One region of the Exiguobacterium sp. U13-1 genome, then DNA from elsewhere that is predicted to be linked to it. Evidence: a T-box and tRNA genes for the amino acid it is inferred to sense, from the RefSeq annotation. Region 1 holds a T-box; the other holds one or more tRNA genes.
What was found. The T-box of region 1 lies ahead of ESP131_RS14005 (valine--tRNA ligase). A T-box ahead of a tRNA ligase gene usually reads a tRNA of that ligase, here a tRNA-Val.
Positions count from the first base shown of each region.

Region 1 (4,418 bases):
GTTCGCTCCTTTAAAAAAAGTGGCTCAAGGAGACTTGAGCCACTGCTGTAATTAGTGTGAGAGTTCGTTGATGCGTGCTTCGACAGCTTGACGTTTTTCCGTATAATCAAGTGCCTTCGCTTTTTCTTCATCAATGACATGTGCTGGTGCTTTGCCGACGAAGCCAGGGTTGTTGAGTTTTTTCTCGACCCGTTCGACTTCTTTCGTATACTTGACGAGTTCTTTATTCAAGCGCGCGATTTCTTCCTCGATGTTGATCAAGTCCGCGAGTGGGATGAACAATTCTGCTCCCGTTACGATCGCACTCATCGCTTTTTCTGGCGCCGGCATCTGTTCTTCGATCCGGAGTTCAGACGCGTTCGTGAACTTTTGCAAGTACGAGCTGTTTGACGACAAGTCGTCTTGAACACGTGCGTCATTCGTCGAGATAAACAGTTGGATCTGTTTCGACATCGGTGCGTTCACTTCCGCGCGGATGTTACGAACCGAACGGATGACGTTCTGAACTGCTTCGAATGCTGGAACAGCTTCCGGGAAGTCGAGTGATGCCTCGCGTGTTGGCCATGCAGCACGTGTGATCGTCTCGCCTTCATGCGGTAAGTGTTGCCAGATCTCTTCCGTGATGAACGGCATGAATGGATGCATCAGACGCATGATCCGGTCGAGCGTATAGGCAAGAACCGAACGCGTCGTCTGCTTCGCTGCTTCATCTTCCCCGTTGAGCGGTAATTTCGCCATCTCGATGTACCAGTTACAGAAGTCTTCCCAGATGAAGTGATAGAGAATGCGTCCTGCTTCACCAAACTCATATTTATCCGACAGACGTGTCACATCGTCGATCGTCGTCTGTAAGCGTGTCAGAATCCACTTATCTGCGAGTGACTTCTCGCCTGTCAAATCGATCTGATCAAACGTTAGACCATCCATGTTCATCAAGGCAAAACGGCTTGCGTTCCACAGTTTGTTCGAGAAGTTCCATGTTGCTTCGATTTTTTCCCAGTAGAAGCGGAGGTCGTTCCCTGGCGTCGATCCTGTCGTTAGGAACCAACGAAGTGAATCGGCACCATACTTCTCAATGACATCCATCGGGTCGATTCCGTTCCCGAGGGATTTCGACATCTTGCGTCCTTCCGAATCACGAATCAATCCGTGGATCAAGACGTCTTGGAATGGACGTTGTCCTGTGAATTCGTACGATTGGAAGATCATCCGTGATACCCAGAAAGCGATGATGTCATAACCCGTAACGAGTGTCGACGTAGGGAAGTATTTTTGATAATCCGCTGCGTCCGTGTTCGGCCAGCCCATTGTTGAGAACGGCCAAAGCGCTGACGAGAACCATGTATCGAGAACATCGTTGTCTTGCTCCCAGTTCTCGATATCGGCTGGTGCTTCCTTACCAACATAAACTTCTCCTGTTTCTTTATGGTACCAAGCTGGAATCCGGTGTCCCCACCAGAGTTGACGGCTGACACACCAGTCACGGATGTTTTCCATCCAGCGCACGTACGTGTTTTCAAAGCGTTGTGGAACGAAATTGACCTTGTCTGGTCCTTGTTGCTCCTCGAGTGCTTTTTGCGCAAGTGGTTCCATCTTGACGAACCATTGGAGTGAAAGATACGGCTCAACGATCGCATCTGAACGTTCCGAATGACCGACAGAGTGTAAATGTGGCTCGATTTTGATCAGAACACCTGCTGCTTTTAAATCTTCAACGATTTGTTTCCGGCATTCGAAACGATCCATGCCTTCGTATTTACCGGCGTTCTCGTTCATCGTTCCATCTTCGTTCATGACGAGGACACGTGGTAACTCGTGACGGTTACCGACTTCAAAGTCGTTCGGGTCGTGGGCTGGTGTAATCTTAACGACACCTGTACCGAACTCCATATCGACATAGTCATCGGCAACGATCGGAATCTCGCGACCAACGATTGGTAACGTGATCGTTTTTCCGACGAGGTGAGCATAACGCTCATCCTTCGGGTTCACGGCAATCGCTGTATCACCGAGCATCGTCTCCGGACGTGTCGTCGCTAGTTCAACGTGACCTGAACCGTCCGTTAGTGGATAGCTGAAGTGATAGAACGCACCTTCGATATCCTTGTAGATGACTTCGATATCCGAGATCGCTGTTTTCGTCGCTGGATCCCAGTTAACGATGTATTCGCCGCGGTAGATCAAGCCTTTTTCGTAAAGTTTCACGAAGACTTCTTGAACCGCTTCCGACAATCCTTCGTCAAGCGTGAAACGCTCACGTGAGTAATCGAGTCCAAGACCGAGTTTTGCCCATTGTGCACGAATCGTTGATGCGTACTCTTCTTTCCATGCCCATGATTGCTCGAGGAATTTCTCGCGCCCCATTTCAAGACGTGATTGTCCTTCTGCCCGCAGTTTTTGTTCGACTTTTGCTTGTGTTGCGATACCGGCATGGTCCATTCCCGGTAAGTAAAGGACGTCAAACCCTTGCATCCGCTTCATCCGTGTTAGCATGTCTTGTAACGTCGTGTCCCACGCGTGACCAAGGTGCAATTTACCTGTGACGTTCGGTGGTGGAATGACGATCGTGTACGGCTCTTTTTCTGGATCCTGATCGGCTTTGAAATAGTCACCTTTCACCCAAAAGTCGTACCATTTTTCTTCCGTTGCCTGTGGATCATACTTCGTTGGCATTGATAATTCCTGCATCCTGATCGCTCCCTTTTTGTCCATAATAAAAACGGCTTCTCTCGTCCTATGCTAAGGACGAAAGAAAGCCGTTGCTTTTTTCCGCGGTACCACCTTAGTTCATCCAAAATCGGATGCCCTCGAGCCACGTAACGTGTGGAGGACGGATATCGCTCGTAAGACTCACGATATCAGCTCGTGGGGTGACCTTCCTCCTGTTCGCCCGTCACATCTTTCAGCCAAGGATGTGTTCTCTACACCGGTACGAATACAGGACTACTCTTCCCGTCATCGCTGTTGCCATTTTCTTCTTTACTCATTTTAGCCGAGAGTTCAAGTAATCGTCAAGAACTGCTTAACGACCAAATTCAACTTGGAGTTCTTGGAATGTCAATTCGACGGCTTCGATCGTCTGCTCGATGTCTTCGTCCGTATGGGCGATCGACAGGAAGAGACCTTCGAATTGTGACGGTGGTAAGAAGACACCACGCGCCGCCATCTTTTGATAATACGAACGGAACATCTCAAGGTTCGACGTTTTCGCTTTTTCGAAGTTCGTAACACGTTCATCCGTGAAGAAGACACCGAACATCGCGCCTGCACGGTTCGTCGTCAGCGGAATGTTGTATTTCGATGCAGCGTTCAGGTAGCCTTCTGACAAACGGCTCGCTTTCCGGTCGAACTCTGCATAGTGTTCTGGTTTCAATTGTGTCAATGTTGCTAGACCCGCTGCCATCGCGAGTGGGTTCCCGGATAACGTACCTGCTTGATAGATTGGACCTTGTGGTGCGATCTGTTCCATGATGTCCCGACGTCCGCCGTAAGCACCGACTGGCATTCCGCCGCCGATGACTTTACCGAGACACGTGATGTCTGGTGTAACACCGAAGTGCCCTTGTGCACAGTGGAATCCAACTCGGAAACCGGTCATGACTTCGTCAAAGATCAATAAGGCACCGTTTTCCGCCGTGATCTCCCGTAAGCCTTCGAGGAATCCTGGCTCTGGTGGTACGAAGCCCATGTTCCCAGCAGCCGGTTCGACGATGACACCAGCGATATCGTCGCCGTGTTTTTCAAACGCGATCCGGACAGCGTCCAAATCGTTGTACGGAACCGTCAGCGTCATGCTCGCGATTTGCGCAGGAACTCCTGGTGAATCTGGTAGTCCGAGTGTCGCGACACCTGAACCCGCTTTGATCAAGAGCGAGTCACCGTGACCATGGTAACAGCCTTCGAACTTGAGGATTTTCGTCCGACCTGTATAGCCGCGTGCGAGACGAAGGGCAGCCATCGTCGCTTCTGTCCCTGAGTTGACCATCCGAACGACTTCGACTGACGGTACCCGACTGATGACGACTTCCGCCATCGCTGATTCGATTTCCGTTGGTGTCCCGTAGCTCCAGCCACGTGTTGCTTGTTCTTGGATCGCTGACGTGACGATTGGATCGGCATGACCGAGAATCATTGGTCCCCATGACAAGACGTAATCGATATACTCTTTTCCGTCGATATCATAGAGCTTTGATCCTTTCGCATGATCTGCGAAAATCGGTGTCATCCCGACCGATTTATAAGCACGGACCGGACTGTTGACACCACCCGGCATGAGCGGGAGTGCCCGCTCGAATGCTTCTTTTGATTTTGAGTTCTGGTTAATTAAGCTCATTTCGACCCCTCCAGGTAACGACAAATGTCTTTTGCGAAATAGGTGATGATTAAATCAGCACCTGCTCGTTTAAAGCCAAGCATCG
Region 1 covers NZ_CP015731.1:2,683,976-2,688,393, forward strand. Annotated here, with positions in the region: gene ESP131_RS14005 (valine--tRNA ligase) at 52-2,688, opposite strand; T-box leader at 2,739-2,968, opposite strand; gene hemL (glutamate-1-semialdehyde 2,1-aminomutase) at 3,023-4,333, opposite strand; gene hemB (porphobilinogen synthase) at 4,330-4,418, opposite strand, start outside.

Region 2 (4,418 bases), 1.0 Mb from region 1:
TCCTTCACCTACTGTCTTCCTTTTTGACTCCGTATAGAGTGTCCTACAACCCCGAAGAGCATGCTCTTCGGTTTGGGCTGTTCCCGTTTCGCTCGCCGCTACTCAGGGAATCGCATTTGCTTTCTCTTCCTCCGGGTACTTAGATGTTTCAGTTCCCCGGGTCTGCCTCACGCTACGCTATGTATTCACGTAACATGTCCCATCCCATTACAGATGGTGGGTTCCCCCATTCGGAAATCTTCGGATCAAAGCATACTTACTGCTCCCCGAAGCATATCGCTGTTCGTCGCGTCCTTCATCGGCTCCTAGTGCCAAGGCATCCACCGTACGCCCTTCATACCTTGATCTAGCGTTGGTATTCTAAGAACACACGTCTTAAATGACATGGTTAATTAAAAGTTTGATGTCTTGTTGATGTCTTCAGTTTTCAAGGTGCGAGTGTCTCTATCGAGACGTGAGAGACGAGCTCTCAAAACTGAACGATGGGCATGTCCCGTAAGGGACGTTTTCCTTAGAAAGGAGGTGATCCAGCCGCACCTTCCGATACGGCTACCTTGTTACGACTTCACCCCAATCATCTACCCCACCTTCGACGGCTGGCTCCTTACGGTTACCTCACCGGCTTCGGGTGTTGCAAACTCTCGTGGTGTGACGGGCGGTGTGTACAAGACCCGGGAACGTATTCACCGCAGTATGCTGACCTGCGATTACTAGCGATTCCGACTTCATGCAGGCGAGTTGCAGCCTGCAATCCGAACTGGGAACGGCTTTATGGGATTGGCTCCACCTCGCGGTCTCGCTGCCCTTTGTACCGTCCATTGTAGCACGTGTGTAGCCCAACTCATAAGGGGCATGATGATTTGACGTCATCCCCACCTTCCTCCGGTTTGTCACCGGCAGTCTCCCTAGAGTGCCCAACTCAATGCTGGCAACTAAGGATAGGGGTTGCGCTCGTTGCGGGACTTAACCCAACATCTCACGACACGAGCTGACGACAACCATGCACCACCTGTCACCATTGTCCCCGAAGGGAAAACTTGATCTCTCAAGCGGTCAATGGGATGTCAAGAGTTGGTAAGGTTCTTCGCGTTGCTTCGAATTAAACCACATGCTCCACCGCTTGTGCGGGTCCCCGTCAATTCCTTTGAGTTTCAGCCTTGCGGCCGTACTCCCCAGGCGGAGTGCTTAATGCGTTAGCTTCAGCACTGAGGGGCGGAAACCCCCCAACACCTAGCACTCATCGTTTACGGCGTGGACTACCAGGGTATCTAATCCTGTTTGCTCCCCACGCTTTCGCGCCTCAGCGTCAGTTACAGACCAAAGAGTCGCCTTCGCCACTGGTGTTCCTCCACATCTCTACGCATTTCACCGCTACACGTGGAATTCCACTCTTCTCTTCTGTACTCAAGCCTTCCAGTTTCCAATGGCCCTCCCCGGTTGAGCCGGGGGCTTTCACATCAGACTTAAAAGGCCGCCTGCGCGCGCTTTACGCCCAATAATTCCGGACAACGCTTGCCACCTACGTATTACCGCGGCTGCTGGCACGTAGTTAGCCGTGGCTTTCTCGTAAGGTACCGTCAAGGTACGAGCATTACCTCTCGTACGTGTTCTTCCCTTACAACAGAGTTTTACGATCCGAAAACCTTCATCACTCACGCGGCGTTGCTCCATCAGACTTTCGTCCATTGTGGAAGATTCCCTACTGCTGCCTCCCGTAGGAGTCTGGGCCGTGTCTCAGTCCCAGTGTGGCCGATCACCCTCTCAGGTCGGCTATGCATCGTCGCCTTGGTGGGCCGTTACCCCACCAACTAGCTAATGCACCGCAAGGCCATCTCAAGGTGACGCCGGAGCGCCTTTCATCAGCGGACCATGCGGTCCGTTGAACTATCCGGTATTAGCTCCGATTTCTCGGAGTTATCCCAATCCTTGAGGCAGGTTCCTTACGTGTTACTCACCCGTCCGCCGCTCATTCCGCTGCCTTCCCTCCGAAGAGTTCCGTCAGTTTCCTGCGCTCGACTTGCATGTATTAGGCACGCCGCCAGCGTTCGTCCTGAGCCAGGATCAAACTCTCCATGAAGTGTTTGACTTGCTCGTTTTTGTGACCGAAGTCACGATTGACGAAGCTTGCGCTTCATTCATGTTTGTATTCCGTAGAATACGATTTTTGCCTCATCGTTCAGTTTTCAAAGTTCGTCATAAAAATGGTGGAGCCTAGCGGGATCGAACCGCTGACCTCCTGCGTGCAAGGCAGGCGCTCTCCCAGCTGAGCTAAGGCCCCATTAAAGGGATGAAATTGAAGATGGTCGGGAAGACAGGATTCGAACCTGCGACCCCTTGGTCCCAAACCAAGTGCTCTACCAAGCTGAGCTACTTCCCGAAAATGCACCCTGAGAGATTCGAACTCCCGACCCCTTGATTCGTAGTCAAGTACTCTATCCAGCTGAGCTAAGGGTGCGGAATATAAGGATCAAACAGCAAACATCAAAATGAAAATGGTACCGAGGGCCGGAATCGAACCGGCACGGGGAAACCCCCGCAGGATTTTAAGTCCTGTGCGTCTACCAGTTCCGCCACCCCGGCAGGGATATAAAAGGTAGAACCTTCATTCATAATTGAATTCTGGTGATCATTGAAGATAAAGATGGTGCCGGCAACAGGAGTCGAACCCGCGACCTACTGATTACAAGTCAGTTGCTCTACCAGCTGAGCTACACCGGCAAGTGTAATAAAAAATGGTGGAGGATGACGGGATCGAACCGCCGACCCCCTGCTTGTAAGGCAGGTGCTCTCCCAGCTGAGCTAATCCTCCATATGTATCGCCTGGCAGCGTCCTATCCTCACAGGGGGAAGCCCCCAACTACTTTCGGCGTTCAAGTGCTTAACTTCCGTGTTCGGCATGGGAACGGGTGTGACCACTTGGCTATCGCCACCAGACATTTATTATCTTAACATTATGTTCACATAACGTCAAGACTTTTTTTCGTTTTTTTGAAAGGCTCGCGCCCTCAAAACTGAAGTCATCAACAATGCATCTGCTAGAACAAGGCCTCGACCGATTAGTATCACTCAGCTCCACATGTCGCCATGCTTCCACCCGTGACCTATCTACCTCATCGTCTCTGAGGGGTCTTTCTTGATTACTCAAAGGGAAATCTCATCTTGGAGGGGGCTTCATGCTTAGATGCTTTCAGCATTTATCCCGTCCGCACGTAGCTACCCAGCGATGCTCCTGGCGGAACAACTGGTACACCAGCGGTGCGTCCATCCCGGTCCTCTCGTACTAAGGACAGCTCTCCTCAAATTTCCTGCGCCCACGACGGATAGGGACCGAACTGTCTCACGACGTTCTGAACCCAGCTCGCGTACCGCTTTAATGGGCGAACAGCCCAACCCTTGGGACCTACTCCAGCCCCAGGATGCGATGAGCCGACATCGAGGTGCCAAACCTCCCCGTCGATGTGGACTCTTGGGGGAGATCAGCCTGTTATCCCCAGGGTAGCTTTTATCCGTTGAGCGATGGCCCTTCCATGCGGAACCACCGGATCACTAAGCCCGACTTTCGTCCCTGCTCGACTTGTAGGTCTCGCAGTCAAGCTCCCTTCTGCCTTTGCGCTCTACGAATGATTTCCAACCATTCTGAGGGAACCTTTGGGCGCCTCCGTTACTGTTTAGGAGGCGACCGCCCCAGTCAAACTACCCGCCTGACACGGTCCTCCAGCCGGATCACGGCTGCGAGTTAGAGACTCTATGCATGAAGGGCGGTATCCCAAGGGTGACTCCTCCGAAGCTGGCGCTCCGGGCTCGACGTCTCCCGCCTATCCTGTACATCATGCACAAAGCCTCAATATCAGGCTGTAGTAAAGCTCCATGGGGTCTTTCCGTCCTGTCGCGGGTAACCTGCATCTTCACAGGTACTATGATTTCACCGGGTCTCTCGTTGAGACAGTGCCCAAATCGTTACGCCTTTCGTGCGGGTCGGAACTTACCCGACAAGGAATTTCGCTACCTTAGGACCGTTATAGTTACGGCCGCCGTTTACTGGGGCTTCGGTTCAAAGCTTCGCTTGCGCTAACCCATCCCCTTAACCTTCCAGCACCGGGCAGGCGTCAGCCCCTATACGTCATCTTGCGATTTAGCAGAGACCTGTGTTTTTGCTAAACAGTCGTTTGGGCCTATTCACTGCGGCTCTACTCATGTAGAGCGTCCCTTCTCCCGAAGTTACGGGACCATTTTGCCGAGTTCCTTAACGAGAGTTATCCCGCGCGTCTTAGAATTCTCATCTCGCCTACCTGTGTCGGTTTACGGTACTGGCGCCTTCCACCTCACTAGAGGCTTTTCTTGGCAGTGTGAAATCGTGACCTACGTCCCTACGGGACTCCGCGTCGTTCCTTGACTTTGATGCCTGACGGATTTGCCAA
Region 2 covers NZ_CP015731.1:512,542-516,959, reverse strand. Annotated here, with positions in the region: rRNA gene ESP131_RS02705 (23S ribosomal RNA) at 1-347, opposite strand, end outside; rRNA gene ESP131_RS02700 (16S ribosomal RNA) at 516-2,077, opposite strand; tRNA gene ESP131_RS02695 (tRNA-Ala) at 2,203-2,278, opposite strand; tRNA gene ESP131_RS02690 (tRNA-Pro) at 2,301-2,377, opposite strand; tRNA gene ESP131_RS02685 (tRNA-Arg) at 2,382-2,455, opposite strand; tRNA gene ESP131_RS02680 (tRNA-Leu) at 2,494-2,580, opposite strand; tRNA gene ESP131_RS02675 (tRNA-Thr) at 2,643-2,718, opposite strand; tRNA gene ESP131_RS02670 (tRNA-Val) at 2,734-2,809, opposite strand; rRNA gene rrf (5S ribosomal RNA) at 2,819-2,934, opposite strand; rRNA gene ESP131_RS02660 (23S ribosomal RNA) at 3,037-4,418, opposite strand, start outside.
Region 2: it has a tRNA-Val gene. The T-box ahead of ESP131_RS14005 (valine--tRNA ligase) is inferred to sense a tRNA for this amino acid. The anticodon was not compared.